DNA from 2 places in the Uliginosibacterium sp. H1 genome. Region 1 is predicted to be linked to the other one. Evidence: predicted binding sites of a transcription regulator. Region 1 holds the regulator's gene; the other holds the start of a gene.
What was found. The regulator FNR, encoded in region 1, switches genes on or off when oxygen is low (the NO sensors DNR and NnrR bind a similar motif). The targets are predictions, from matches to a motif close to TTGANCTAGNTCAA.
Positions count from the first base shown of each region.

Region 2: VVD47_RS13965 (universal stress protein) is a predicted target of FNR. The motif match lies at 13,434-13,447, and genes of this name have one in related genera.

Region 1 is NZ_JAYXHR010000001.1:1,568,046-1,583,512, forward strand. It holds gene VVD47_RS07155 (hypothetical protein) at 1-366, shown strand, start outside; gene VVD47_RS07160 (eCIS core domain-containing protein) at 395-1,939, shown strand; gene VVD47_RS07165 (extracellular solute-binding protein) at 2,027-3,841, shown strand; gene VVD47_RS07170 (microcin C ABC transporter permease YejB) at 3,868-4,911, shown strand; gene VVD47_RS07175 (ABC transporter permease) at 4,913-6,043, shown strand; gene VVD47_RS07180 (ABC transporter ATP-binding protein) at 6,040-7,653, shown strand; gene VVD47_RS07185 (HU family DNA-binding protein) at 7,776-8,096, opposite strand; gene VVD47_RS07190 (HU family DNA-binding protein) at 8,363-8,761, shown strand; tRNA gene VVD47_RS07195 (tRNA-Thr) at 8,938-9,013, opposite strand; gene VVD47_RS07200 (heavy-metal-associated domain-containing protein) at 9,076-9,276, opposite strand; gene VVD47_RS07205 (sulfite exporter TauE/SafE family protein) at 9,273-10,034, opposite strand; gene fnr (fumarate/nitrate reduction transcriptional regulator Fnr) at 10,180-10,881, shown strand; gene VVD47_RS07215 (universal stress protein) at 11,237-11,680, shown strand; gene VVD47_RS07220 (hypothetical protein) at 11,711-11,944, opposite strand; gene VVD47_RS07225 (FixH family protein) at 12,019-12,564, opposite strand; gene ccoG (cytochrome c oxidase accessory protein CcoG) at 12,630-14,072, opposite strand; gene ccoP (cytochrome-c oxidase, cbb3-type subunit III) at 14,091-14,990, opposite strand; gene VVD47_RS07240 (cbb3-type cytochrome oxidase subunit 3) at 14,996-15,187, opposite strand; gene ccoO (cytochrome-c oxidase, cbb3-type subunit II) at 15,195-15,467, opposite strand, start outside.
Region 2 is NZ_JAYXHR010000002.1:955,138-970,604, reverse strand. It holds gene VVD47_RS14000 (response regulator transcription factor) at 237-947, shown strand; gene VVD47_RS13995 (ATP-binding protein) at 1,434-3,221, shown strand; gene VVD47_RS13990 (ATP-binding protein) at 3,226-6,018, shown strand; gene VVD47_RS13985 (ATP-binding protein) at 6,149-9,016, shown strand; gene VVD47_RS13980 (MFS transporter) at 9,087-10,421, opposite strand; gene rquA (rhodoquinone biosynthesis methyltransferase RquA) at 10,632-11,387, opposite strand; gene hemN (oxygen-independent coproporphyrinogen III oxidase) at 11,482-12,876, opposite strand; gene VVD47_RS13965 (universal stress protein) at 12,910-13,368, opposite strand; gene VVD47_RS13960 (hypothetical protein) at 13,479-13,637, opposite strand; gene VVD47_RS13955 (glycine zipper 2TM domain-containing protein) at 13,876-14,319, opposite strand; gene VVD47_RS13950 (putative bifunctional diguanylate cyclase/phosphodiesterase) at 14,842-15,467, shown strand, end outside.

The DNA.
Region 1 (15,467 bases):
GTCAGCTATCCACGCGCCGCCGGAGAGCAACCGCTGCGCTACGGGATCTTCCCCGGCACGCACGGCGAAGAGAACGCGGCATCCCTCCAGGACCTGCTGGCCGGAACGCGGGAAGCGGACACCGGGGAACTGCTGCCGCTCGACCTGCTGCCGACGGGCCCGGCCTGGCGCAGCATCGTTGGCATGGCGAACTGGCTGGGCAGACGGGATGCGCAGGGGGCGCTGGACGTGGCGGCCATGCCACTGGGCTGCTTCTTCCTGTGCGACCTGCTGTACTTCGCGGCCAGGCATCCGGCCGCCCGCCGCAGCCCGGGGCTGGTGGTCAGCTGCCCGTCATGTGGCCAGGATTTCCTGCCGGTGCAGTAGCGATGTCGTCGCGTGAAGGAGGCTTCCGATGAGATTCGTCACACCGCGCAGGGCGCGCCAGGCCCGCAACGCCGGACAGGGCGGTTCCTCCGGCTCCCGCAACGGGCTTCCGCGCTATCTGCAAGCCGGCCAGCCGGCGCCTCCCCGCCAAGCCCTGCCCCGCCAGGTCCTGCCCCGCAATGAAGCGGCCGAACGCGAGGCCCACGACAGCGCCGGACGACGCGAGCACCGGCCAGCCGAAGGGGCCGTGGACAGCAATCCGCTGTCGCGGGAGCTCTCGCGCAGCGTCGCGGCACAAGCCGGCAACGGCGAGCGCCTGCCCGACAGCTGGGCCGAACGCGCCGGCCGCATGGGCGCGCCCGCCACGCAGGTGCGGGTGCATACCGACGCACGCGCCCAGCGCTTCGCCGACCGCCTGGGCGCCAAGGCCGTGACCGTCGGCCGCGACATCTTCTTCGCCGGCAACCGCTATGCCCCGGACACCCAGGAAGGCGACCGGTTGCTTTCGCACGAGCTGACCCATGTGGCCCAGCAGCGCGGCGAGCCGCAGACGCTGCAATGCGACCAGCATGACGCGGCGAACTCCCTGCTCGGCGTGTTCAGCTACGACATGAGCACGACGACGCTGAACGGCAATCCGGCGATGGACGTGAGCCTCGGTTTCTTTCCCGATCCCTTCGGCCCTTATTCCACCCGGATCGGCATGGTGCAACTGGCCAACGTCACGGACCGCAGGACGGCCGCCAACGGCAACCCCGCCGACTGGTCGACCATCAACCGGGGTGAAGAAGCGGCGCGCGCCGACACCATGACCACGGGGGCCGGAACAGCAGCACGCGGCTGGTTCGTCGATGCGTTCTACGACCCCGCCGTGCATCCGCAATCCTCCAGCGTGGAGCCGAGCTACCAGGAACCGGATTCGACCAACCCGACGGCCGGCGCCTATGGCGACTACGGCTGGCTGCGTTCCCCGACCGACACGCACGAGGCCACGCTGCTGGACACGCCCAGCATGAGTTTCGATTGCGATTTCGACTTCCAGACCTTCGCCCGCGGCGTGGACAACCAGGTCGACTACGGCGCGCTGGAATGGGGCTTCCAGATCCGCGGCGGCGCCATCGGCAGCGACTACGCACGGGCTGCCACGTCGTCGTCGCCGGCCTTCGGCGAGGCCATGGACCGCTTCCGCGGCTACTTCTCGCACGAGAACCTGATCGTCTACTTCGACACCGCCAGCGACACCGTGAGCGCCGCGGAGGCTGCCAAGCTGGCGGGCGCGCGCGACTACATGGACCGCTACCCGGATTGCCGCATCGAGGTCAGCGGCTTCGCCGACTTCCGCGGCAACAGTGGCGACAATGCCGGGCTGTCGCTGCGACGCGCCGGATCGGTCGTCGCCCTGCTGCAGGCGCAAGGCATCGCCGCCGACCGTATCGACACCCCCACGGCTGGCGGCGAGACGACCGCCAACGCACCCGGCAGCGACGTCCGCTCACCCGGCGCCATGCAGGCCAACCGCCGGGTGGTCGTGCGTTTCGTGCGGACCGCCAGCTCGACCATCAACGCCATCTGAGAACCCCGCGCCGCATCATCTGTCCATCCTGCAACGGGCCGGGTTAGGATGGGCCTGAATTCGCCCACGACAGGCCGACACGACACGATGCCGCGCTGCCTCAACCGAATCACCCGGTTCCTTGCCCTGCTCCTCTGCGCAGCAGGCGCGCCCTCCGCCTTCGCGGCGCATGCCTATTCCCAGTTCGGCGACATCAAGTACCCCGCCGGCTTCACGCATTTCGAGTGGGCCAACCCGCAGGCCCCCAAGGGCGGCGAGGTGCAACTGGTGGCGCCGACCCGGATCACCCAGTTCGACAAGTACAACCCTTTCACGCTGAAGGGTACGGCGCCGCCCGGGCTCACCGGCCTGATGTTCGAGAGCCTGCTGACCGGCAGCCTCGACGAGCCCACCACCGGCTACGGCCTGCTGGCGGAAGACGTGACGGTCGCGCCCGACAGGCTGTCGGCCACCTTCCGCCTGCGCGCGGAAGCGCGCTTCAACGACGGCTCGCCGGTGCAGGCAGCGGACGTGAAGCACAGCTACGACATGCTGGTCAGCAAGCAGGCGGCACCGGTGTTCCGCTCGGTGTATGCCGACATCAAGCAGGTGACCGTGGTGGACGCGCGCACCGTGCGCTTCGTGTTCAACCGGCCGAATGCGGAAGCCCCGCTTGTGGCAGGCGGCATTCCGGTGTTCTCGCGCAAGTGGGGCGGCGGCAAGCCTTTCGACCAGATCGTCATGGAGCAGCCGGTAAGCAGCGGCCCCTACAAGGTGGGCCGGGTGGACTTCGGCCGCGACATCACCTACCAGCGCGACGCCAGCTACTGGGGCCGTGACCTGCCGGTACGCCGCGGGCTCTACAACTTCGACCGCGTGACCTACAAGGTCTACAAGGACAGCACCGCGCAGACCGAGGCCTTCATGGCCGGCGAGTTCGACTACGTGCAGGTGTTCTCCGCGAGGGAGTGGGCGCGCGTCTATCGCGGCAAGAAGTTCGACCGTGGCGAACTGGTCCGTGAAGAGTTGCAGACGGGCAACGCCGGCGACTTCCAGGGCTACCTCATCAACACCCGCCGCGCACGTTTCGCCGACCCGCGTGTGCGCCGCGCCATCGGGCTGGCACTCGACTACGAGTGGATGAACCGCCAGTTCTTCTACAACAGCTACACGCGGGTCCGCGGCTTCTTCAACGCCAGCGACTTCGAGTCGAAAGACCTGCCGACGCCGGATGAGCTCGCGGTGCTGGAGCCGCTGCGCGACAAGCTGGCGCCGGAAGTGTTCACCCAGCCTGTGCCCCTGCCGCCGGTGACGACGCCCCCCGACAGCCTGCGGGGCAACCTGCGCGAGGCGCGCAAGCTGCTGGCGGATGCCGGCTGGACCTATCGCGACGGGGCCTTGCGCAACGCGAAGGGCGAAGTGTTCACCATCGAGATCCTCGACAGCGGTGGCGGCCTCGCGCGCATCGTCACGCCCTACGTGCAGACGCTGGCCAAGCTGGGTTTCCGCACCGAGTACCGGGTGGTCGACTTCGCACTGCTGCAGAAGCGCCTGGACGTCTTCGACTTCGACATGACCAGCCTGCGCCTGCTGGGCAGCGAGGCGCCGGGCGCCGAACTGCAGGACCGCTTCACCTCGCGCGCAGCGGAAACGGAGGGCAGCAGCAACCTCATGGGGCTGCGCGACCCGGCGGTGGACCGCCTGGTCGACCTCGCGGTGTCATCGACCACGCGGCCGGAACTCGTCGCCCGCCTGCGCGCGCTGGACCGGGTGCTGCGCCACGGCCACTACACGGTGCCGCACTGGTATTCCGGCAGCTTCCGCGTGGCCTACCGCGCCAACAAGTTCGATCGCCCCACCGTCGCGCCGCGCTACTACCAGGCCGAGTCCTGGCTGCTCGCCACCTGGTGGCGCAAGCCGTGATCCACCACCCTGACTGACGACACACCATGTGGGCCTACATCCTCAAACGCCTGTTGCTGATGATTCCCACGCTGCTGGGCATCCTCACCATCACCTTCGTGGTCATCCAGTTCGTGCCCGGCGGCCCGGTGGAGCAGATGGTGTCGCAACTGCAGGGCCGCAATGCCGGCGGTGAAGCAGCGGGTGCAGGCGGAGGCGCCGACTACCGTGGCCGCCAGGGCGTGGACGCGGCGCAGGTGGAAGAGATCAGGAAGCTCTACGGCTTCGACAAGCCGGCCGGCGAGCGTTACCTGCAGATGCTCGGCCAGTTCGCCCGCTTCGACCTGGGCAAGAGCTTCTATCACAACAAGGATGTGTGGGAACTGATCCTGGAGAAGCTGCCGGTGTCCATCACGCTGGGGCTGTGGACCTTCCTGCTCACCTACCTGATCTCGGTGCCGCTGGGCATTGCCAAGGCGGTGCGCGCCGGCACCCGCTTCGACACCGGCACCACCCTGCTGATGCTGCTGGGCTACGCGATTCCCAGCTTCGTGCTGGGCGTGGTGCTGATGGTGCTGTTCGCTGGCGGCAGCTTCGTGCAGTGGTTCCCGCTGCGCGGCCTCACTTCGGCGAACTGGGACGAGCTCACGATGATGGGCAAGCTGCTGGACTACCTGTGGCACATCATCCTGCCGGTGACCGCGATGGTCATGGGCAGCTTCGCGGTCATCACGCTGATGACCAAGAACTCGGTGCTGGAGGAGATCCGCAAGCAGTACGTGCTGACCGCGCGCGCCAAGGGCCTGCCGGACCGCACGGTGCTTTGGCGGCACGTGTTTCGCAACGCCCTGATCCCCATCATGACCGGCTTCCCGGCGGCCTTCGTCGGGGCCTTCTTCTCCGGCTCGCTGCTCATCGAAACGCTGTTCTCGCTGGATGGCCTCGGCCTGCTGTCGTATGAATCCGCCATCCGCCGCGACTACCCGGTGGTGCTGGGCAGCCTGTTCCTGTTCACGCTGATCGGACTCGTCACCACGCTGATCCGCGACCTGGCCTACGTGTGGGTCGACCCGCGCGTGAGGTACGACTGAGATGACCGACGCTGCCAGGCACGCCACCCCCGACGCCATCGCGATGACACCTTCGATGTCCGCATCCCCGACGCCCTCCCCTCTTTCCAGCACCGTCACCCTCGGCCCCTGGCGCCGTGCCTGGCGTCGCTTCCGCGCCAACCGCCTCGGCTACTTCAGCCTGCTGCTGTTCAGCGTGCTGGTGCTGATCAGCGTCTTCGCCGAAGTGCTGTCCAACGACAAGCCACTGGTGGTGCGCTATGAAGGCCGCTGGTATTTCCCCATCGTGCAGACCCTGCCCGAGACGGAATTCGACGGCGACTTCGAAACACCGACCGACTACCACGACCCCTTCATCCGCGAGCAGCTGGCGAAGGGCAGCAACTTCGCAGTGTTCCCGCCCAACCCCTACCACCACAGCACGATCAACTACTTCGCCACCGAACCGAACCCGGCACCACCCACCGCGGAAAACTGGCTGGGCACCGACGACCGTGGCCGCGACCTGCTGGCGCGCCTGCTCTACGGCTTCCGCCTGTCGGTGTTCTTCGCGGTGGTGGTGGCCGGGCTGTGCACCGTGGCCGGCGTGCTCTACGGTGCCATCCAGGGCTACTTCGCCGGCTGGACCGACATCGCCATGGAGCGCGGCGCGGAAATCTGGGGATCGATGCCGCAGCTCTACATGCTGATCATCTTCTCCGCGCTGTTCGCGCCCAGCTTCGGCCTGCTCATCGTGCTGATCGCAGCCTTCGGCTGGCTGGGCATCGCCGCCTACGTGCGCGCGGAATTCCTGCGCAACCGCACGCTGGACTACGTGCGTGCCGCCCGCGCGCTCGGGCAGAGCGATCGCATCACGATCTTCCGCCACATCCTGCCCAACAGCCTGACGCCGGTCGTCACCTTGGTGCCCTTCGAGATGACGGCTGCCATCGGCGCGCTGACCAGCCTGGACTTCCTCGGCCTCGGCGTGCCGCCGGACACGCCCAGCCTCGGCGAGCTGCTGTCGCAGGGCAAGAACAACCTGGATGCCTGGTGGATATCGCTATCCACCTTCGTCGTACTGGTCGTCACCCTGCTGCTGCTGGTGCTGATCGGCGACGCCCTGCGCGACGCGCTGGACCCGCGCAAGGAACTGAAGGGGGACGCAGCATGAGCGCAGCCGGCCCATCCCCGCAGACCTCTCCGCTGCTGGAAGTCCGCGAGCTGTCCATCGCCTTCGGCGAACGCCGCGTGGTCGACCGCGCCTCCTTCAGCATCGCTGCCGGCGAGAAGCTGGCCCTGGTCGGCGAGTCCGGATCGGGCAAGAGCGTCACCGCGCTGTCGGTGCTGCGCCTGCTGGAAAACGCGCGCCTCGACGGCAGCATCCGCTTCGATGGCCGCGAGGTCACCAGCCTGTCGCAAAGCGAACTGCAAGGCCTGCGCGGCAATGACATCGCGATGGTGTTCCAGGAGCCGATGACGGCGCTGAACCCGGTGATGAGCATCGGCGCGCAGATCATCGAGGCGCTGCAACTGCACCGGCCGCTGTCGCGTGCGCAGGCCACCGAGCAGGCCATCGCCGCACTGCGCGAGGTCGGCATGCCGGAGCCTCAGCGCCGGCTGGACAGCTACCCGCACCAGCTTTCCGGCGGCCAGCGCCAGCGCGCGATGATCGCCATGGCACTCGCCTGCGAACCCAAGCTGCTGATCGCCGACGAGCCCACCACCGCGCTGGACGTCAGCATCCGCCGCCAGATCCTCGACCTGCTGGACCGCCTGCGCGCCGAGCGCAAGCTCGCCGTGTTGATCATCACCCACGACCTCAACCTGGTGCGCCGCTTCGCCGACAAGGTGGCGGTGATGGAGCACGGCGTGCTGGTCGAACAGGGTCCCGTCGCCGAGGTGATGCAGCGCCCACAGCACCCCTACACCCGCAAGCTGATCGACAGCCGGCCGCAACGCGAAGTCGGCCCGCCCGGTGACGGCATCGTGCTGGAAGCCAGCAAGGTGCGCGTCGACTACCCGGTGAGCCGCCCCGGCATCCGTGGCTGGTTCGGCAAGGACCGCTTCACTGCGGTGCAATCGGCCAGCTTCAAACTCTCGCCCGGCGAGACGCTCGGCGTCATCGGCGAATCCGGTTCCGGCAAGACGACGCTCGCGCTGGCCCTGCTCAGCCTGTTGCCTTCCAGCGGCGACATACGGGTGCATGGCCAGGCGTGGAATGACCTGTCACGCGAGCAACGCCGGCAATTGCGCCGCCGGGTGCAGGTGGTGTTCCAGGATCCGCTGTCGTCGCTGTCGCCACGCATGACCGTCGAGCAGATCGTCGGCGAGGGGCTGGAGGTACATGAACCCACACTGTCGAAACTGGAGCGACGCGAACGCATCCTGCAGGCGCTGCACGATGTCGGCCTGTCGGAGAACGGCCAGATCGAACCGCTGCTGGCCCGCTATCCGCATGCGTTTTCCGGCGGGCAGCGCCAGCGCATCGCGATTGCACGGGTGCTGATCCTGCGCCCTGACATCCTGGTGCTGGACGAACCGACCAGCGCGCTGGACGTGACCATCCAGCAGCAGGTGCTGCGCCTGCTCGCCGAGTTGCAGCGCAAGTACCGGCTGTCCTACGTGCTGGTCACGCACGACATCGAAGTGGTGCGCGCGATGGCGCATCGCGTGCTGGTGATGAAACAGGGTGAGGTACTGGAAGCCGGCAGCGTGGATGAAGTGCTGGGCACGCCACGCGTCGACTACACGCGCGAACTGCTGGCCAGCATCGCCGACTGATGCGCAAGCGTTGGACACGCTGCCTGCACCCACAAAAGCAAAAAGCCCGCGAAACGCGGGCCTTTTGCTTTTCTGCCTGTGGCCCACTCGCATTCGTCATGCGCGGCCACCCGGAAGAATGCTTACTTCTTGACGGCCTTCTTGGCCTTGCCGGAAGCCACCGCGGTCTTGAAACCGGCGCCAGCGGTGAAACGCGGCACGGTGGTCGCGGCGATCTTGATCTTTTCGCCGGTCTTCGGATTCTTGCCTTCGCGTGCGGCGCGAGCAGCAGCCTTGAAGGTACCGAAGCCCACGAGGGTCACGGTGTCGCCACCGGACACAGCCTCTTCGATCGCGGCGATGGCCGCATCGAGGAACTCGCCCGAAGCAGTCTTGGATTGGTTGGTCTTCTCAGCAATCGCTGCCACCAGTTCAGATTTGTTCATGAGTGTTCCTGTAGTGATTTGAGCGCATGTCAGCACCGGCAACCCCGCCGCGCTGTGGCGCAATGATTACACAGCATTCGGCCGGTGGGGCCATCTATCGCTTTTTCATCAGCATATGAAGGACAGAAGGAATTGGCTGGACACCGGAAGGCATCTGCCCGCTAGAATCACGCCAGCGCGCAACTTGCTGTGCACGCTGCAACGTTTCTGACAGCAGAGGCGATCTTTCTTTTCTTACTTTCTGGATACTTATGGCAACCACCAAGAAAGCAGTAAAAGCTCCTGTGGCCAAGGCCACCAAGAAGCCCGCAGCCAAGGCTGCGCCCGCCAAGAAGGCCCCTGCCGCAAAGGCCGCGCCGGCCGCCATCAAGCCGATCAAGGACACCTTCACCAAGGCTGGCCTGGCGACTCACCTGGCAACCGCTGCCGGCGTCGAGCCCAAGGCCGCCAAGGCCGTGCTGGCCGCGCTGGAAGCGACCATCCTGGGCGCCATCCACAAGAAGGGTGCTGGCGAATTCACGCTGCCCGGCCTGCTGAAGATCGGCGTGCAACAAGTGCCCGCCAAGAAGAAGCGCTTCGGCAAGGACCCGTTCACGGGTGAAGAGCGCTGGTTCGATGCCAAGCCGGCAACGGTGCGCATCAAGGCCCGCGCACTGAAGAAGCTGAAGGACGGCGCAGCCTGATCGCATCAGCCTGCAAGAAAACGGCCCGCCTGAGCGGGCCGTTTTTGTTTTGCGCGGGGGTTTGCGAACGATGCGTGGCGTGGCCACCACTCGCGGTAAACCACTAGCGCTAAACACGCGACGCCAATCCGGCGACAAAGAAAAAGGCCCGCTTGCGCGGGCCTTTTTCCTGAAGCTGGTGCTGCTGACCGGAATCGAACTGGTGACCTACTGATTACGAATCAGTTGCTCTACCGACTGAGCTACAGCAGCGAAGAGGCGCGGATTTTACCTGCCACCCTGCCCTCAGGCAAGCTCGGCAACAGTCTTTCCCGTCAGGCCGGCACCTCGTAGCCTGCATCGCGCACGGCCGCGGCGAGCTGTGCTGCGCCCACCTTTTCCGGATCGAAACGCACGGTGGCCTGGGCTTGCGGCAAGGAGACCGTGACTTCGGCGACGCCGGGCAGACCGCTCAGCACACGTGTGACGGCGGCCGAGCAACCGCCACAGGTCATGCCCTGTACCGGGAGGGTCAATGTTTCGAGTGCTGCCCGATCTGATGCCATATCCAGTGCCATGTCGATTCCTCCGGTGTGCAGATCACGCCTTGCCACAGCTCACCACCCAGCGTCCGGGCGTGCCACAGACCCCATATGCCGAAGCCGAGCACCAGCAGTCCGCTGACGATGCGCAGGGCGCGTCCCTGCATGAATTGCCTGAAGCGCAGCATCAGCATGCCGGCCAGCAGCAGGTTGGGCAAGGTGCCCAGGCCGAACGCCAGCATGAGTCCGGCACCGTTCAGGGCCGAGCCGCTGACCAGCGCGGTGCCCAGCACGCTGTAGACCATGCCGCAGGGCAGGAAGCCCCACAGCATGCCGGTCGGCCATGCGCTGACGAAGCTGCCGGGCTGCATGCCGCGCCGCGACACCCAGGGGCGCAGGCGCTGCCACAACCGGTGACCGAGCCGCTCCGGCCAGGCCAGGACGCGGGTGAAGCCGAGGAGGTAGAGGCCCAGCGCGACCAGCATCAGGTTCGCGGCGACGTACAGGCCGATCTGGACGGGCAGCAGGTCGTTGAAAAGCAGGCCGGCGGAACCGATTGCGCCCAGCAGGCATCCGAGCAACGTATAGGTAGCGATACGGCCCAGGTTATAGCCGAGGTGGATGGGCCAGCGCGCGCGTGACGCGGGCTGGCGTGCGCCCATGGCGGCCACGATGCCGCCGCACATGCCCGCACAGTGGGTGCCGCCAAGCAGGCCGACAAGGAAGACCGCGATGTAGCCGGAATCGAACATGGCGAAGGGCTGAGTCGGCGCAAGTGTAGAACATCTTCGCCGGCCTCCAAACGTCGCGCAGAAAGCGCGATAATCACCTTTGATGATGATCAACAGGGGTTCTGCAGTGGAACACAAGACATTTTTCTCGATCACCCCAACCACCATGCGCGCGGCATGCTCCCAGTGCAACATGCGCGAACTGTGCATCGCGGTCGGCCTCGAAGACCAGGACCTCCACAAGTTGGACCAGATCGTCGCGCGTCGCAAGATCAAGCGCGGCGAACACCTGTACCGCGCGGGTGACACCTTCACCGCGATCTACGCCGTGCGCACTGGCTTCTTCAAGACCGACCTGATCGGCGACGAAGGCCAGGAGCAGGTGACCGGCTTCCAGATGGCGGGCGAAATCCTCGGCATGGATGGCATCAGCACCGACACCCACGTCTGCAATGCCACCGCGCTGGAAGACAGCGAGGTCTGCATCATCCCCTACGAGAACCTCGAAACCCTGTCGCGCGAAGTACCTTCGCTACAGCACCAGTTCCACAAGTTCATGAGTCGCGAGATCGTGCGCGACCAGGGCCTGATGGTGCTGCTCGGCTCGATGAAGGCGGAAGAACGCATTGCCGCGTTCCTGCTCAACCTGTCCACGCGCATGAAGGCGCGCGGCTACTCCGCGTCGGAGTTCCACCTGCGCATGACGCGCGAGGAAATCGGCTCCTACCTCGGCCTCAAGCTGGAAACCGTGAGCCGCACGCTGTCGAAGTTCGATGCCGAAGGCCTGATCGGCGTGCAGCACAAGCACATCCGCATCCTCAACGGACAGGGCCTGCACGACCTGCTCGATCACGGCACCAACACCTGAGTCTCCTGAGTGGCATCCACCGAGTCGCCGGCCGCAACGGCCGGCGACGACAGTCAGAGATTGGCACGCAGCAGGCGGAATGACATCGCCATGCATGCTCATCGAGTGGCGTGTAGCACCGCCGCGTAGCCACCTGACACCGCAGCACCGCGCATGGACGGTAGACCCGCAGCGCTTGCTGCGCGCATGCACCGCTGGCACATCCCGCTTTCAGCGCAGTCCTACGCCGCACTGGCGTTGACTTGCGTCAGGATGGGCCGACCACGCTGGTCTATGTTCATAGAAGGCGGACGGTCCGTGCCACATGCGGCGGACCCTGTTCCGGACCGCGCGGTACCACGACAAGGAGGGCAACATGTACAAGCACATCCTCGTTCCCACCGACGGCAGCGAGCTGTCTTCCGACGCCATCGACCAGGCCTGCATGCTGGCCCGCTCGCTCGGCGCCCGCGTCACCTTGCTGTATGTCCAGCCTGACTATCCCCAACCCATCGTGGGGGAAGGCGCATTGATCGCGCCGGAGCATCGCGATGACTACCTGCGGGGCGCAGCCGAACTGGCGGAGAAAGTGCTGCGGGAGGCTGCCATGCGGGTAACCCTGCATGAGGTATCGGTCGACACCCACACCGAGGTGAGCGACCGTCCCTGGCAGGTCATCGTGCACGTGGCGGAGCAACGCCAGTGCGACCTGGTGTTCATGGCGTCGCACGGACGACGCGGGCTCGCAGGCCTGCTGATCGGCTCCGAAACCCACAAGGTGCTGACCCACTGCAAGACGCCGGTGCTGGTCTATCGCTAGCAGCCGGCCGGCACTCATACCGGCGGCCGGCTAGGCCGCCGGACCGTTCTCGTACAGGGGCCTGGACAGGAAGACGGTGGCCAGGCTCGATGCCGCGCAGATCAACCAGAACGCGAAGAAACCCAGGGAGTAGGTCGCCAGCGGTGACCACTCGACCGGCTGGCCCAGGAGGTACAACTCCTGCGGGTTGACCAGGGTGAAGAAGAGCGCTTCGGCCAGGCCGGCGACGAAGAAGGACGGCCACAACACCAGTACCAGTTTCATCCCGCGTCTCCTTTTCCGCGCGTGGCGGAAGCGTGTCCTTCCGCGTGCAGCGGAGGGGTGTAGCTGTCAGGGCATCACCGGCTGGCTGCGTCGATGCGCAGTGCTTGTTGCAGGGGCCAGACCAGGTTGCCATCCAGCCGCCATGCATGTGTTGCGTCTTCGATGATGACATGCCAGCGACCCGTCGCCAGCCCGTCGAGCGCTGCGCCATCCTGAAGACGATAAACGCCCCCGCCGTCCTGCGCCGTCGTGCGCACGAAAGTGATGCGCCGGTCCTGTCCCCCTCGCGTCGGATGGGCCAGCGTCAGGTCGATGGCCGCCGGCAGTTGCAGGCCCTCGCGGCCGGACAGCTGCACGCGCACACCTGCGCCCTCCCCCACCAGTTCCGCCGCCAGCCCCATGTCGGCTGCCATGCGGCCACGCGCCAGGGTGCGGTTGATGGTCAGCCCCTGCTTGTAATAGTCCTCGGCCACCACGCCATCGGTGCCGTTCGCAGCGATGACGAAGGTGATGATGCCGGCCACCATCGTCAGCGCCGGAATGCCGAAGAGGATCCAGGGCCAGGGGTAATGCCACCAAGGGTGGGCGTCTCGATCGAGGCGGTGGGCGGGCGCATTCATGGGCGGGTAGTCGTGGTGGCTGTTTGTGGGCGACGCTTTTTTTATAGGTTCTTCTGAAGTGACGGTCAGGGCATGGTGAAGACGGATTTCTCACGGGCGTGCAGGTCCGGGTCATCCAGGCCTTTCACCTCGAAGTAGATCGCATGCGAGCCCTTTGGTGCCGCGTCCATCGGGGTACGCACACGCAGGGTCAGGCTGCGGTTCTGCTCCGGTTCCATGCTCACCTCGCTGGTGCCATCGATGCGTGCGCCGTCGATGCCGGACACCTGTATGCCGAAGCGTTGCGCGCGCTCGGCCATGTTCATCATCTGCAGCGTGTAGACGTTCTCGATGAACTCGCCTTCCACTTCGCGCGCCAGCGTGCGGCGATCCTTGATGACGTCCACCCTCAGCACGGAGCGCGTGGACAGCGACCACAGGAACGCCACGCAGAGGATGAGCAGTGCAGTGCCGTAGATCAGCACGCGCGGGCGCAGCACGTGACGCAGGATCGCCTTGCCGTCCCACTTCTGGCGGATCGCGTTCTCGGTGGAGTAGCGGATCAGGCCTGGCGGATAGTTCATCTTGTCCATGACCTGGTCACAGGCGTCGATGCAGGCCGCGCAACCGATGCACTCGATCTGCAGGCCGTTGCGGATGTCGATGCCGGTCGGGCACACCTGCACGCAGATGCCGCAGTCCACGCAATCCCCCTTGCCCGCCGCGCGATGGTCCTCGCCCTTGCGGCGCGAACCGCGCGGTTCGCCGCGCAACGTGTCGTAGGTGATGGTCAGCGTGTCGGCATCGAACATCACGCTCTGGAAGCGCGCATAGGGGCACATGTACTTGCACACCTGCTCGCGCATCACACCCGCCATCAGGTAGGTGAAGCCGCCGTAGAACAATGCCCAGAAGAGTTCCCAGCCGCCGATGTCGAACTGGAACATCGCCTGCAGCAGTTCGCGGATCGGCGTGAAGTAACCGACGAAGGTGATGCCGGTCCACAGCGACACCGCGCCCCAGGCACCATACTTGGCGCCCTTGATGGCGAACTTGCGCGCCGAGGGCGGTGCGGCGTCGAGCTTCATGCGCCGCGCGCGGTCGCCTTCGATCTTCTCCTCGATCCACATGAAGATCTCGGTATAGACCGTCTGCGGACACGCATAGCCGCACCACAGCCGCCCGGCCACCGCGGTGAACAGGAACAGGGAGAACGCGGAGATGATCAGCAGGACGGCAAGGTAGAAGACGTCCTGCGGCCAGAACACCCAGCCGAAGATGTAGAACTTGCGCTCGACCAGATGGAACAGCACCGCTTGGCGGTCGTTCCACGGCAACCAGCACAGGCCGTAGTAGAGCAGCTGGGTGATCCACACCAGCGCCCAGCGCCAGCGCGCGAAGATGCCGCTCACCGCACGCGGGTACACCTTCTGCCGCACCTCGTACAGCGAGTCGTCGGCGGCAACGATCGGCACCACCCGCGCCTTGGCGCGGATGCGCGGCTTGGTGCTGGCTGAGTCCTCGCTCATGAGCGGTGCCCCCGCTGCTTACTGCTGTCTGGACAGGCTGAGGACGTAGGCGGAGAGCAGGTGCACCTTGCTGTCGCCCAGCAGGTCATGGAAGGCAGGCATCTGGTTCTGGCGGCCCTTGCTGATCGTCTCGATGATGACGGCCTCGGAAGAGCCGTAGAGCCAGGTCCGATCGCTCAGGTTGGGCGCACCCAACGCGACGTTGCCCTTGCCATCCGCGCCGTGACAGGCCACGCAGTTCTGCGCGAACAACTCGCGCCCGCGCTGGGCGCGCAGCGAGTCATGCGCCAGGCCGGACAGCGAACGCACGTAGTTGGCGACGTCCTTGGTGCCCTCGCCACCCAGCGCTGCGCCCAGCGGCGGCATCACGCCGGTGCGGCCCTGGGTGATGGTGGTCTTGATCGCCTCGGGAGTGCCGCCATGCAGCCAGTCGCCATCCGCCAGGTTGGGGAAGCCGCGCGAGCCGCGTGCGTCGGCGCCATGACATTGCGCGCAATAGGTCAGGAACAATCGCTGGCCCATCGCCTGGGCCTCGGGATCGGCGGCCACCGCCTGCAGGTCCTGCTTCAGGTACTTGTCGAAGATCGGGTCGTAGCGCTCGGCGGCGCGTGCCATCTCGGCCTCGTACTCGCCCTTCGATGTCCAGCCCAGCCGCCCGGCACTGGTGCCCAGCGCGGGGTACAGCAGGAAGTAGCCCAGCGAGAAGATCAGCGTGAGCCAGAACAGGTACAGCCACCAGCGCGGCAGCGGGTTGTTGTACTCCTGCAGGTCTTCATCCCAGACATGACCGTGCAGCTCCACCGGGCCCGCCTTGCGCCGGGTCATGTTGGAGGCCAGCACCCACGCGCAGTAGAGCAGGCTCAGGATGGTGAGACCCGCGACGTAGTAGTGCCAGAACTCGCTGACGAAATCACTCATGGTGTTCAGCCCTCGTTACGGGGTTCGTTGTGCGGCTGGCCGGAATGGGTGGCCTCCGCTTTGTCGTCGTCGAAAGGCAGCATCTCCGCCTCGCGGAAACCGCGCTGGGCACCACGGCTGTAGGCCCACACCGCGATCGCCACGAAGCAGATGAAGCCCAGCAAGGTCAGCAGGCTGCGCAGGATGTTCTGCTCCATGGCCGGCTCAGCGCGTGCTCTTGACTGCGGTGCCAAGGCCCTGCAGGTAGGCCACAATGGCGTCGAGCTCGCTCACGCCTTCCAGCTGCTTCGCGGCGCCCGCGATGTCGGCGTCCGAATACGGCACGCCCAGGGTCCGCAATGCCCGCAGCTTGCTCTCGATGTCGTCCGCATTCACCGGGCGCTGCAGCCACGGGAAGGCCGGCATGTTGGATTCCGGCACCACGTCACGCGGGTTGATCAGGTGCATGCGCTGCCAGGTGTCGGAGTAACGGCCACC
Region 2 (15,467 bases), on a different contig from region 1:
ACCATGTCGAACAAATGCTTGCGCGGATTCCTGCATCGGAATCGACGCTGGTCCGACGGCTGCGATTTGTAGGTTGTGTCTTACAAGACACTTACAGACGGCCTTTCCGCACACCCGAGGCTTAGCATCGATTAACTGGCGGGTAATCGTTCTGTTCCCGAAAATATATTCATCGCCGCCGTAGCGATCCGCCCAGCAACCGAAGCGCTCTACCCCACACAGAACAAGGAGTTGCCATGCCGTCCTCTGCCAAGACAACGGCGCTGGTTTCCCATCGCGATCCGGTCATGAATGCAGGTCTCGCCTACCTGCTGACGGATCAGACGGGGATCGACCTTCACGTCGCCACCACGCCGGGGTCGATGGCCGAGGCCACCGCCCGGCCGCACGCGGACCTGCTGCTCACCGACTACAGCTCCGCCTTGGAATACCTGGCGCGGCCCCGCGAAGGCCGACGCCAGGATCAGGCAGGCATGCGCGTGGTCATCATCAGCAGCCGCCAGACCGAGTACGAGATCCGCCTCGCCGTCGAACGCGGCGTGCACGGCTACCTGCTGCAGGACTGCCGGCCCGCGGAGCTGACCGACGCGGTCCGCACGGTCAGCCGCGGTGCCCGCTACATCAGCCCGGCCATCGCGCAACGACTGGCCGACAGCCTGATCTATGGGGCGCTCACCTCGCGCGAGGCGGACGTGCTGCGCCTCATCACGCAGGGCCTGTGCAACAAGTCGATCGCCAAGGAGTTCGGCATCGCCGTCGGCACGGTGAAGTCGCATGTGCGGGCGATCCTGGAAAAGCTGCAGGCCAGCTCGCGCACGGAAGCCGCCTCCATCGCCGTCAAGCGCGGCATGCTGGCGGGAACGCAGACGCTGGACGAGACCGCCGCGGGGGCCGCGCGCGCGCCAGCGGCTTCACGCGGATTCGGGCTGCCCGCCATCGCGGCATAAGATGCGGGCCGCTTCCCCCTGAAACCATAACAACAACATCAGCCCACCGACATGAACCGCCAAGCATGGCCCGCCCGACGATCAAGTCCGTCGCGCGGGATGCCTTCGTGAGCCGCGGCCGCAACACGCCCGCCACCTCCGCCACGCCCGCCGACGCGAGACGCCTGCTGCATCCCTGCACGCCGTTCCCTGCAACGGCCGGTGTCCGTCGCCGTGGCGACAGGGCGACGGCCGGGCGTGCCCGTCGCGGACGGCCGTCCCACGCGCTGGTGCGCGACGGCGCCACCGGCTGCACAATCCACCGCAAGGTCACTCCTCCGGCGGCAGGCATGGCACAGGTTGGCGCAGTCCTTCGCACAGTTATTTGCGCAGTCGCTCGCACGGTTCTTCGCGCACTTCCGGACGCAAGCCCTGAAGGCAGGCACAGTCTTGCGCCAGAGAAGCGCCGCCTGCGCCACGGCATTGCCGCCGTGAAAGGCCAGCGCCGTGCGTGACGACGATGACATCCTCATCTTCGGGCCGTTCGAGCTGCGGCGCACGCAGCGCGAGCTCGTGCGCGACGGCCAGCCCTTGCGCGTCGGCGCGCGGGCGCTGGACATCCTCGTCACCCTGCTGGAACAGCCCGGCGAGATCGTCGACCAGCGCAGCCTGATGGCCGCCGTCTGGCCCACCACGGTGGTGGAAGACAACGCCCTGCGGGTCCACATCTCGACGCTGCGCAAGATCCTCGGCGACGGCCAGCAGGGCGCCCGCTACATCGCCAACGTGGCGGGCCGCGGCTACTGCTTCGTGGCCCCGGTGTTGCGGCAGAGCCAGCGCATGCCCGCGCCGCCGCCCCTGCCGGTGCCGGCCATGCGCAGTGCGATGCGTCACCTGCCGCTGCGCCTGACCCGCATGATCGGGCGCGACGCCATCGTGTCCGCTATCCGTGCGGAGCTGCCACGCGCCCGGCTGGTGACGGTGGTCGGACCGGGCGGCATCGGCAAGACCACGGTCGCGCTGGCGGTGGCGGAATCGCTGGTCGCCGCGCAGCGCGACGGCGTGTGCTTCGTGGACCTCAGCACCATCGACGAAGCCTCGCAGGTCGTGGTGGCCCTGCAGACCGCCCTCGGCCTGCCGGGCCTGGCAGCGTCGGCGCAGGAGCGGGTGCAGGAACCAGCGCAGGAATCGATGCAGGCGCGGACGCTGGACGCCGTGCTGGCCTTCCTGCGCGAGCGGCAGGTCCTGCTGGTGGTCGACAACTGCGAGCACGTCGTCGAGGCCGCCGTGCTGGTGGTGGAGGCAGTGCTGCGGCAGGCCCCCGATGTCACGGTGCTGGCCACCAGCCGCGAGCCGCTGCACGCGGACGGCGAACGGGTGCGCCGCCTGCCGTCCATGGAAATGCCACCCGACCTGCCCTTCCTGACCGCCAGCCGCGCCATGGCCTACCCGGCGGTGCAGCTGTTCGTCGAACGGGCCGAGGCGGTGCTCGGGAATTTCCAGCTCACCGATGGCAACGCACCGGCGGTCGGCGAGCTGTGCCGTCGCCTCGGCGGCGTGCCACTGGCGATAGAACTGGTGGCCGCACGCGTCGATGTCTTCGGCGTGCACGAACTGGTGGCCAAGCTGACCAACCGCCTGCTGCTGACGACCCCCAGCGGCCGCACCGCCCAGTCGCGCCACCGCACCCTGCAGGGCCTGCTCGACTGGAGCTACGACTTGCTCACCGCGCAGGAGCAGCTGGTGCTGCTGCGTCTGTCGGTGTTCCGCGGCGACTTCAACATCCAGGCGGCCGAGGCCGTCGCGGCCGGGCCGCGCGACGGCATCCACGACATCCTCGGCTGCCTGATGGGCCTGGCCGACAAGTCCCTGCTGATCGCCGAGACCAGCGGCCCGGAGGCACGCTACTACCTGCTCGACATCACCCGCACCTACGCCGCCTACAAGCTGGCCGAGCGCCCGGAGCGCGACCGCGTGATGCGTCGCTACGCCGAGCATCTGTGCGACCAGCTGAGCATTGCCGGCGACACCGATGCGGCCGCGGCCTGCTGCAACATCGACGACGTGCGCGCCGCGCTGGAGTGGGCCCATTCGCCCGCCGGCCAGCCGGCCCTCGCGGTGCACCTCACCGTCATGGCCCTGCGCCTCGCCAGCCACCACGCCCTGCTCGGCGAGTACCGCCAGTGGCTGGACCGCGCCAACGCTGCGGCACCGCGCGGGCAGATCTCGGCCGTCCGCAAGGCCGACGCCGAGCTGGCCGAACTGATGGCGCGCAGCGGTCCACCGCAGGAGTGAGCAGGTGGAGGCCGGGCAAGCAAAGCTGGGGAGCGGCAGTTTCGGTGGCCACGTCGAACTGGGCGCCTTCCGCCTGTTCCCCAACCTGCGCGCGCTTCACAAGGACGGGCAGCGCCAGCCGCTCAACGGCCGCGCCATCGACCTGCTGCTGGTGCTGGTAGAGAGCGCCGGCCAGGCGGTGCCGCGCCAGCAACTGCTGACACGCGTCTGGAACGACGGCGCCCGCTCCGTCACCGACCAGGTGCTCGACGGCCACCTGCTGGCGCTGCATGCCTGCCTGCGCCAGCACGACGGCATATCGTGGATCGAGACCACGGCGGACAGCGCCCGCTACACCGGCCCGGTCCGCTTCGAAGCCGGCGACCAGCCGCCGCCGTGGCACGCCCAGCTTCCCGCGGCACCGGCCAGGGAACTCATCGGTCGCGACGAGGTGCTGGCGTCGCTGTCCGCCCGGCTGGCGCAGCACCGGCTGCTCACGCTGGTGGGGCCGGCCGGCATCGGCAAGACCTCGCTGGCGCTGGCCGCGGCGCACGCACGCGGCCCGGCGCTGCCCCACGGCGCCTGCCTGGTCGATCTGGCACCGCTGGAGAAACCGGAGCGGATGGCCAGCGCCCTGCTCGCCACCCTGGGCGTGCCGTATGCCAGCGGCGATGCGCAGCACAGCCTGGTGTCCTTCCTGCGCGACAAGTCCCTGCTGATCGTGCTCGACAACTGCGAGCACCTCATCAGCGAAGCGGCGCATCTCGCCGAGCTGCTGGTACAGGCGGCGCCCGGCCTGACCGTGCTGGCCACCAGCCGCGAGCCGCTGCGCATCCACGGCGAGCAGCTGTTCCGCGTGCCGCCGCTGGCGCTGCCGGCGGAAGTGGCCGACCTGAGTGCGGCCAGCGCGCTGCGCTACGACGCCGTGCGCCTGTTCATGGAACGGGCACGGGACACCGGCCTGCAGACCCTCGTCGATGCGGACGCCCCCGCCGTGGCCGAGACCTGCCTGCGGCTCGACGGCATCCCGCTCGCCATCGAACTGGCCGCCGCCCGCCTGCAGGAGTTCGGCATCCAGGGCCTGCTGCGGGAGATCCGTGAGCGCGTGCTGCGGCTGGCGCGCAGTACCGGTGCGCGCTCGGACCGGCAGCAGGCGCTGAGCGCCGCACTCGACTGGAGCTACCGGCTGCTGTCGGCGGACGAGCAGACCATGCTCAGCCGGCTGGCGGTGTTTCGTGGGCGCTTCACGCTGGACGCCGCCGCCACCGTGGCGGGCGACGACAGGTTCGACAGCGGCACGGCGCACGGCCTGGTGGCCAGCCTCGCCGCCAAGTCCCTGCTCAGCGTCGCGCTGCGCGACGACGTCGCACACTACCGTCTGTTCGAGGCCACCCGCGCGTATGCCTACGCCAAGCTGCTGGAGGACAACGACTGCCGGCAGGTCTTCCAGCGCCACATGGACTACTGCCGCCAGCGGCTGGCAGTGGCGGACCGCGACGCCGGCAGCTGCAGCCTGCCCGACTGGCGCAAGCGCTACCTGCCGCTGATGGACGACGTGCGCAGTGCGCTGGACTGGGGCCTGTCCCCCACCGGCAACCGGCACGACGCGGTGGCGCTGACCATCGCCGCGCGCCTGCTGGCCCAGCGCCTCGCGCTGCACGCCGAGTTCCTGGAGCGCATGGAGGCGGCCCTGGAGGCCGTGGTGCAGCTCGACCCGCCGGAGCCGGTGATGGAGCTGCAGCTCGCCAGCATGCTGGCCACCGCCGCCCAGCAGCTCGGCCGCGCCGAAGACCTGGATGCCGCCGTCGACCGGGCCTGCCTGCTCGCCAGCAAGCTGGGACAGGCGGGCCATTTCTTCGAGCCGCTGCTGTCGCGCTGGGTCGCATCCTTCAGCAGCGCGGACTACCTGACCGCACTGCACACCTCGCAACGCATGTACGCCTTCGGCCGCAGCGCGCAGCATGACCCGACGGTGGTGTTCGCCAAGCGCATCGAAGCCCAGTGCCGCCACTTCCTCGGCGAGCACTTCGCAGCGCAACGCCTGGCCGGCTGGGCACTCGCGATGCGCGAGACGAAGGGGCTGGACCAGCTTTCCGCACCGGTGGATATCCGCTGCGCGATGGGCATCATCCAGGCCCGCTCGGCATGGATGCAGGGCTTTCCCGAGCGCGCGCTGCACCTTGCCGAGGAGGCCGCCGGCTTCGCCAGCGACGATCGCGCCTACGCCCTGTGCCAGGTGCTCGGCCTGGCCCTGATCCCGATCCTGATCTGGAACGACGACGACGCCACGGCCCGCCACCTGACCGACCACCTCGTCGCGCACGCCACGCGCTTCCAGCTCGCCTACTGGATCTCCTGGGGGCAGACCCTGCAGGCGGCGCTGCGCACGCGCGCCGGCGAGATTCCCTACGAGGAGCCGACGCACCCGTTCCTGCGCGACGCCTTCTTCACCTACTGCGGTCACACCCCGTCGCCCGAGACGTTGGCACGCATCGAGCGCGGCAAGGTGGGCTGGTGCGCGCCGGAGGCATTCCGCCTGCAAGGCGAGGCGGTGCTGCGCTCCGGCGACGACCGGCAAGGGGACCCGCAGGCCGTGGCGGCGCAGTGGTTCAGGCGGGCGCTCGCGCTCGCTTCCCGGCAGTCGGCCAACACCTGGAGCCTGCGTGCGGCCTGCAGCCTGGCGCGCCTGCAGGCCGCGCAGGGCCAGGCCGGCGAAGCCCGTGCAAGCCTGTCGGCACTGCTGGCCGGCTGCGAGGATGGCCAGGGCGGCCCCGACGTGCAGGCCGCGCGGGCGCTGCTCGCCACGCTGGCCGCCTGATGCCCCGCGTGCTCACGCCGCCGACCTCCATGCGCCCTGTTCGTCCCCGTTCCTTCCCGGCTCGTTCCTCTCCGGCTCGTTCATTGCCGGATGACTCCTCCCCGTCTCCTGCCGCCACGGGCCGCTGCGCATGAGCACCGGTGAGCCGGACCGCGGCGCCCTGAACAACACGAGCAACTCGCGCAACGCGCCGGCGCACGGCGAGGCGAGCGACCGGCCGATCAGGTTCCGGCGCTTCCGGCTGTTTCCGTCGCAACGCCTGCTGCTCGATGAACAGCGGCCTTTGCACCTGAGCCGCCGCACCATCGACCTGCTGGTCCTGCTGGTGCGCCACGCCGGCCGGCCGGTGGCGGGCGCAACCATCCTCGCGGAGGTCTGGCCGGACCTGCCGGCGGAACAGCTCACCATCGCCGATCACGTGGCGGCGCTGAACGACTGCCTGCGCGAGGCGGTGTCGACGGCCCCGACGCCTCCCGCTCCGTGCATCGAGACCCTGGCCGACGGCAGCTACCGCTTCACCGCGCGCGTGGAGACCGGTGATGTCACCACCACGGACGGGGTGGTCTTCCGCGGCTTTCCCCTGCAGCGCCCCTACCCGCTGATCGGCAGCGAAGAGGCCATCGCGACGCTGACGCTGCGGACCATGGACCAGCGCCTGATCACCGTCACCGGGCCGGCCGGCATCGGCAAGACCTCCATCGCGATCGCGGTGGCCCGCCGGGCGGCGCCCTGCTTTGCCGATGGCATCGGCTTCGTGGACCTCGCCCCGCTGGCCAGCGCGGACCTGTTGCCCAGCGCCATTGCCCAGGTGCTGGGCGTCAACGCGGTGAAGGACAATCCGCTCGACAGCCTGGTGGACTTCCTGGGGGGCAAGCGCGTCCTGGTCGTGCTGGACAACTGCGAACACCTGCTGGGCGCAGCGGCAAGCGCCGCCGCCTTCCTGCTGCGCGCGGTGGAGGGGCTGCACCTGCTGGCCACCAGCCGCGCGCCCCTGCGCATCAAGGGTGAATACCTGCACGCCATCGGGCCGATGGCGCTGCCCCCCGCCGAGTCGACGCTCACCGCCGCGGAGGCCATGCAGTACCCCGCGGTCCGCCTGTTCGTCGAGCGTGCCAGCGGCAGCGTCGGCAGCTTCGCCCTGACGGACGCCGAGACCGCCGCGGTCGTCGACATCTGCCGTCGCCTGGACGGCATTCCACTGGCCATCGAACTGGCCGCGGCGCGCATCGAGCACCTGGGTGTCAATGGACTGCTCGAGCAGATTCGCGCCCACCTGCTGCAGGTGACCCGCCGCACGCGCTACAGCCTGGGACGCCACCAGGCACTGAGCGCCGCGCTGGACTGGAGCTACCGCCTGCTGAGCACCGACGAGCAGGCGATGCTGCACCGGCTGGCCGCATTCCGCGGCCGCTTCACGCTGGAGGCGGCCGCCACGGTGGCGGGCCTGCCCGCGATGGGCAGGGCGGAGACGGATGCGCTGGTGGTAAGCCTGGCGGCGAAATCCCTGCTGGCCATCGAGGTCCTCGACGAACTGATCCACTACCACCTGTTCGAGACCACGCGCGAGTACGCCTTCGCCAAGCTGGCCGACGAGGCAGACCACGACGAGACCCTGCGCCGCCATGCCCGCCACGTGCATCGCCGCGTGCTGAACGCCGAGCCGGACTGGGCCGGCATGACACCCGCATCCTGGCGTGCCAGCTACGGATTGCTGCTCGACGAGATCCGCGCGGCGCTGGACTGGTGCTTCTCGCCGGACGGCGACGCACGCCTCGGCGTGGAGATCAGCGCCGACGCCGCGCCCATCGTCGAACAGTTTTCGCTGGTCGCGGAATTCCGCGGCCGGCTGGAGAAGGCCGTCGAGGTGGAGGCGAGCCTGGTGCCGCGCTCGCCGGTGCTGGAACTGCGCCTGAGCAGCCTGCTGGGCGACTTCACGCAGCAGAGCAACGGCGACCCCAGGATCGCCATCGGCTGGACCCGCCATGCGCTGGAGCTGGCCTACCAGGTGGGTGATCCGCGCCACCTCGTGCTGCCCCTGCTGGGCAACTGGGTCGTCGCCATGGTCGGTGGCGACTACCCGACCGCGTTGCGGCTGGGCACCCGCCTGTGCGAGTGCGGCGGCAAGCTGGACGATCCGCTGGTGAGCTTCGTCGGCCTGCGCAGCCTGGCGCAGGCGCACCACTTCCTGGCCCACCACGCCACCTGTCGCTCGATGGTGGCGGCGGTGCTGGCGCACCCGCGCGTGAAGTACCCGCTCAGCATGTTGCCCGGCCCCATCGACGTGCGCTGCTCGATGCGCATCCTGCTGGCGCGCACGCAGTGGATGGAGGGCTTCCCGGAACAGGCGCGGCAGACCGCGGAGGAGAGCATCGAGTACGCCCTGCAGGACCGCAACGCCGCGCTGTGCCAGGTGCTGGCACTGGGCGTCATCCCGGTGGCGATGTGGAGCGGCGACGATGAAGGGGCAGCCCGCCACGTGCAGTGGCTGATCGCCCACTGCACCGAACACCAGCAGGCCTACTGGCTGAGCTGGGGGCACCGCTACGCCGAGGTGCTGGACCTGCGCCAGGGGCGCGCGGACAGTCTGTCCGCCGCCACGGGCATCCAGCAGGACATGATGTTCACGCTGAGCGAGACCTACCCCGGCGCCGAGACCCTGTGCCGGGTGGAAGACGGGCTGGTGGCCTGGTGCGGGCCGGAGGCCATGCGCCTGCATGGCGAGGCGGTGCTGGACAACGAGCACGGCATCCTCGCCACGGCGGACGCGGAAGCCACCGCCGAGACCTGGTTCCGGCGCTCGATGACGATGGCAACTGAACAATCCGCCCGCAGCTGGATGCTGCGCACCGCGATGAGCCAGGCGCGGCTCAGGCAGCGGCAGGACCGCAACGCGGAAGGCGCCGCCCTGCTGGCCCCGGTGCTGGCAGGCTTCACTGAAGGCTTCGACACCGAGGACCTGCAGCGCGCGAAGACGCTGCTCACCATGCTGGCGCCCTGACGGCCGCCGCCCGCGGCAGCGACGACGCCCCGCGCAGGACGCGTGCCGAACGCACGCGGAGTGCGGGAGATCAGGCCACGGCCTGGCGGGCGGCGCCGCGCGGGGCGATGCTCAGCAAGGCCAGGGTGGCGATGAGCGAGGCCGCGATCACCACGAACATCGTCTGCGGCCCGCTGTTGCGCAGCAGCGGCACCAGCAGCAAGGGTGCGATGGCGGCCCCCAGGCGGTTCAGCGCCCAGCAGCCGGCAATCGCCGCGGCGCGCCCGCGGGTGGGCACCAGCTCGGCGCCGTAGACGTTGATCGAGGGCACGTACAGCGCGCCGAACAGCGAGAACAGGATGCTCGCCGCCACCAGCCCGCCCGGGCTGTCCCAGGTGATGAAGAGCCAGCCGGACGCCAGCATGGCCACTGCGCAGAGCGCCATCGCGACACGCCGCTCCATGCGGTCCACCACCAGCGCCGCCGCCAGCGTGCCGACGACCGGGCCGAAGGAGGAGAAGGCGACGTAGAGCAGCGAATCCTGCAGGCGGAAGCCCTTGCCCACCAGCAGCGCGCCGCTGAGCAGGGGAAAGGCCACCGTGGACCACGGGCTGAGGAAGAACAGCGCCGCCACCAGCGACAGGCGGCCACGCCCTGTCGCCATTTCCGTAGGCGGCGGCACCAGCCGGGTGAAGGCGCCCGCAGCGCGCAAGGGGCGTGAGCGCAGGAACCACCCGCCCGCGGCCAGCGCCTCCTGCTCGCGCCCCTGCGCGATGAGCCAGCGGGGCGACTCGGGCAGGCGGCGGAACAGTGCGGCGACGACCAGGGCGCCCACGCCGCCGACGAACAGGCCCCAGCGCCAGGCGTCGATGCCCAGCGGCTGCACCGGCATCAGCGCACGCACCATCAGCACGCCCAGCGGCGGCCCCAGCGAAGCGAAAGCGACGACCACGAAGATGAGCCTGCCGCGGTTCAGCGGCGGCAGCAGGTCGGTGAGGTAGGCGATCATCAGCGGCGGAAAGGCGCCGAGCGCGATGCCGGATATGACGCGGCAGACCGTCAGCCAGAACACGTCCGGGCTGGCCGCGGCGGCGAAGGACGACACCGCAAGCAACAGCAGCACGCCGCTGAGGCAGACGCGCCGGCCGACGCGATCGGCGAGGCGACCCAGCAGGGGCGCACCCGCCACGGCACCGATGTACACCGCCGCCAGCAGCCAGGACAGCTGTGTCGCGCCCACCGCGTGGGGCGGCGCGGAGAACACCGCGGACATCACGCTGCCGAGCGCGATCTCCATCAGGTCGAAGGCGAAGCCGGCCGCACACACCACCATGACCAGCAGGTGCATGCGGGTGAGGGGCAGGCGGTCGAGGCGCGCGACGAGATCACTCGTCGCGCCGGTGGCGGGACCTGCGGAGGCGGGCATGAGGGCTCCTGTAGCGCCCTGCACGTCATCGCGATGTACGCAGCGCAACCGCGCCGTGCAGGGTCCTGGCCTCGCAAGGCTAGCGACTTGCGCCGCGTCCGCCAACACGCACCCGGCCTAGCGCCCCACCTGCCGCAGGAGGCAGGCCCGCCTGTTCCCTAAGGCAGAGACGGCCGACCGGCAGCGATGCGCTGCTGCCGACGGCCTACCTCAGACCTTGCGACGACGTACGCTGAGGATCTGGTACACCCCACCGAAGACCGTGCGCTTCTCCCACACGTAGTCCTGCGGGTAGGTGGCGTAATAGGACAGCTCGTTCTTCCACACGGCGTGGGCGAAGGGCTCCAGCAGGCGGTTCACCACCGCGAGCACCGGCTTGAGCGGATGCCACCAGGCCGGCTTGTGGTAATCCACGAACAGGGCTTCGCCGTCCTCCGGCAGTTGCGCCAGCATGTTGTCGACGATGCGCTGCTTCCAGGCGTCCGGCACTTCGTGCAGCAGGAAGAAGCTGCAAATCAGGTCGCATTTACCGGGTGTGCGGAAGCTGGCGGCGTCGGCCCACTCGGTCTGCGCCCAGGGCAGGTCGTCGAGCTTGCGGCGCGCATGGCGCAGCTGCACCGGCGTCACGTCGGTCAGCACGAAGTCGCCATCGGGGCCGACCCGTTGCGCGGCGCGGCGCACCAGGTCGCCGTAGACGTGGGCCACCTGCCACACGCGCATGCCGGGGCGGATGCGCTCCAGGTAGGCACGCATGAGCCGCTGGTCGTTGCCGAACAGCAGGGTCTTCACCACGATGTTGCGGTCCAGCCAGCGGACGTTGCGCGGGCTGACGTAGGCCCAGTCGTAGACCTCGTTCATGTAGCCGGGCAGGTCCGGATCGTTGGCGGCGTCGCGGGCAGCGCTGGTGGTTCCGGCAAGTGCGCGGGCATGGGCAATGTCGTGGGCTTCTGTATAGGGCGACTTCATTGTCGCTTCGTTGGCAGCAAACTGCATCATCTTCCTTCAGTCGTTACGGATTCCTTGCAGCGGGCATCGTCACCCGCGGCGCCAATACGCAGCCCTACAGCACGCGCGAGAACTTCACCCTGTCCTGTGCATGCTGCAGATGACGGTCGAACACCATGGCGATGGCACGCACCACATACCAGCCTTGCGGCGTCACGCTGATCCATTCGTCATCGATCTCCACCAGCCCCATGTCGCGGTAGGCGCGCAGCTCGGCCATCTCGTGCGCGAAGTGACGGTGGAAGTCGACGAGGTGGGCCACCTCGATGGCCTCGAAGGACAGGCAGCCCTGGCACATCAGCGCCATGATGATGGCGCGGCGCATCAGGTCCTCGGCGTTCAGCTCGATACCCTTCATCACCGGCAGGCGTCCCTGGGTCAGCAGCTCGCGGTACTCGCTCAGCGTGCGGGCGTTCTGGCTGTAGGTGGGGCCGATCTTTCCGATCGCTGATACGCCCAGGCCGATGAGGTCGCCGTCCGGCTGGTCGGTGTAGCCCTGGAAGTTGCGCTTCAGGCGGCCCTGGCGCTTCGCCAGCGTCAGCGAGTCCTCCGGCAGCGCAAAGTGGTCCATACCGATGTACTCGTAACCAGCGTCCTGCAGCAGCAGGATGGCCTGGTGCAGCATCTTCAGCTTGTTCTCGCCGTCGGGCAGCTCGGCCGCGTCGATACGGCGTTGCGGCTTGAAGCGCGCCGGCAGGTGGGCGTAGCCATACAGCGCGACGCGGTCCGGGCGCAGCGTGCGCAGGGTCTCCAGGGTCTTGGCGAAGGAGGCGAGCGTCTGCCGCGGCAGGCCGTAGATGAGGTCGACATTCACCGAGCGGAAGCCGGCCTCGCGGGCGGCATGCACCACGGCGAACACCTGCTCGGTGGACTGCACGCGATGCACCGCCTGCTGCACGTCGGCATCGAAATCCTGCACGCCGAAGCTGATGCGGTTGAACCCCATCTTCGCCAGCGCATGCACGCGGTCGCGATCCACGGTGCGCGGGTCCACCTCGATGGAGTGCTCGCCGTCCGGGTCCAGGCGGAAGTGCTCGCCCAGCATCGTCATCAACCGCTGCAGGGATTCGTCGTCCAGGAAGGTCGGCGAGCCGCCACCCAGGTGCAGGCGCGACACCGGCAGGTGATTGCCGAGCAGGCGACGGTAGATGTCCAGTTCGCGACGCAGGTCGTCCAGGTAGGCGACGCCCTTGCTGTAGTCACGCGTGATGATCTTGTTGCACGCGCAGTAGTGGCACAGCGACGCGCAGAACGGCACATGCACGTACACCCCGGCCGGCGGCGACGGCGTGCCGAGGCGGCGTGCATGCAGCCAGCTCTCCAGCGCCTCGCTGTCGAAGGCCTCGATGAAACGGTCAGCCGTCGGGTAAGACGTGTAGCGCGGCCCCGGCACATCGAACTGCCGCAACAGCGACAGTGGAAGCTCCGCCACCGGGGCGGACGCCGTCACGGGGACATCCGCCCTGGTTCTCACGGCGCGTCCTCAGTGGATGGCCGCTTGCGGCCGCAGTACCAGAACCGGCGTGGCGCAGTGCGTCAGCACCTTCTGCGCCTGCGAGCCGTACAGCAGGCCGGCAATGCCGCTGCGACCGTGCGAGGCCATGGCGATCAGGTCGCAGGACTCGTGACGGGCGGTGGCAATGATGTCCTGCCAGGGCTCGTCGCTGATCGCGGTGCACACGTCGCATTCGACACCGGCGTCCTCGACGGCCGCACGTGCCTCGCTCAGGATGACGTTGGCTTCGGCGGCAGTCTTGCGCAGGAAGTCCTGCTTGTAGATGTCGACCATCACCGCTTCGCCACGCGGCAGCTTGGGCGGGGCCGGCTGGACGTAGAGCAGGGAAACGCGTGCGCCGATGTTGGCGGCAAGTTGCGCCGCCTCGAGTACGCCCGCGTGGGACAATTCAGATCCGTCTGTGGGCACCAACAGATGCTTGTACATGGTGAGCCTCCTCTTTGTGCTCGTTTTCCATGTACGTAGCCTAGGCGCCCGCCTCTGCCCCCGTGTTGATACGGATCAAGCGCCGCCGGGGGCCGTCATTCATGTTGGTATTACCGCCAGCAACAGGCCTGATGGCCACGCGTGGGCGCGCCGGACACCCCCATGCGGCGTGACGCGTCGTCCAGCGCGTGGATGTCGATACCGGGCGCGAAGCAGACGCGCTGCGCCTTGCCACGCGAGGTCTTTCCGCCCTGCTGCGCCTGATCCATCGACTTCACTCATCCGACATTCCAACCAGTCCTGGCGTGCAGGTGATGGCGCAGGGCCTCTTCCGCCAGCATCACGCGGCGCGCTGCTTTCACCGTGCGGGCGGATAACGGCAAGCGCCCCTGCGCGAAGCGAGGAGGCACGGGAAGAGAAGAGCAGAAAGAAGGGCGACCTGCGTGGCAGGCCGCCCTTCTTCAGCGATGCCGCGTATCGCGGCGCCGGGTAGCCGATCCGGGAGGATCAGTACTCGGTCACGCTGTTGTTGCCGACGCGCACGCGGTCGCCGACGCTGAGGCCGGTGGCGGAGCGTTGCACGACGGACTGGTAGCCACCGCCGTCCATGCGCACGGTGATCTTGTAGGCGTCCGACGGCTGGCGACGGCTGTTCTCGATGCGGTTGCCCGCGTAGGCGCCACCGGCCGCACCCGCGATGGTGGCGGCGGTGTTGCCACTGCCCTCGCCGATCTGGTTGCCGAGCACGCCGCCGATGACGGCGCCGGCCACGGTGCCGAGGCCGACGCCGTTGCGGGCATCCTCCTGCACCATCTCGATGGACTGCACCGTGCCGCTACCCGGGCTGGCGGCCACTGCCGGGCCGGTGGGCGTGGCGCAGGCGCCGATGAAAATGGCGGACGACGCAATGATCGCAGCCCCGAACTGTTTGCTGAGAAGCCTGTTACGCATGACGGTCTCCTGATTCTCGATTGTCGGTGTGGTTGTGCGCACGAGCCCGTGCAGGGGAGCCCCGGTGAGGGGCGGGGCCAGCCTCACGGGTCGGCGCACACGTTGGTTGGAGAAGGCCGATGCGCGAGGGTTTCGCCCCAGGCGCAACAAGAGACAGTGCTGACCGGGGCAGGTAAGTCCGTCCTACACGGCGACGCGCACACCGGCAGCCCGGGACCGCCCGCAGGCCGCGCGACGCTGTCCTCGCCGTTGCCATGACCGGCATAAATGGCTGCGCGGGCAGCCAACCTGCCCATAAGGGAAGTGCGGCCTCGCAAGCCCCGTGGCGCGGGACTTCCAGCGGATCGGCAGAAGCGATGCCCGCGTCATCACCATGCAGAGTCGCGCGCTGCTCGCCGTAGATTTCACATGCCGGAAGGGCGTGACTCCGCACCGGGCGCACTCGCGCCCCGCGGGAACTTCGGCGGGCTGCTTCATGCCCGACGCTCAGGAGGCAGGAAAACAAGACCCCGGAGGATCGCAATGAAGTGTCCCCCCGCCATGGCGACCGAGAAGGAGCGGCTCGTCGCACTATCGCGTTACGGCCTCGGCCCGGACAGACCCCTGCCCAGCCTGGACCCGGTGGTACAGATCGCCGCGCGCATGTTCAACATGCCGGTCGCGGCGGTGAACATGATCGGCAACGACCACGTCTTCTTCGCCGCCAGCGTCGGCGTCGGCGAGGTGGACATGGGCCGCGACGTGTCCTTCTGCGCCCACGCCATCACGCAGGACGGCGTCATGGTGGTGCCGGACGCCCGCCTGGACGAACGCTTCCACGACAACCCGCTGGTCACCGGCGACGCCAACCTGCGCTTCTATGCCGGGGTGCCGCTGCTGTCGCCGGACGGCCATGCGCTGGGCGCGCTGTGCATCATCGACGGCAAGCCGCACGATGATTTCTCCGCCGAGGACCGACAGCGCCTGCGCGAGCTGGCGAAGATGGCCTCCGACCGCCTGGAGCTGCGCCGCGTGGAGCTGTCCACCGAACAGGCACGCCAGCCCTTCGAGGAGTTCGCGAAGAACTCGCCGACCGCCGTCGTGTGGTTCGACGAGGAACTCAGGATCGTGGCCTGGAACGAGGCCGCCGCCCGCATGTATGGCCATGG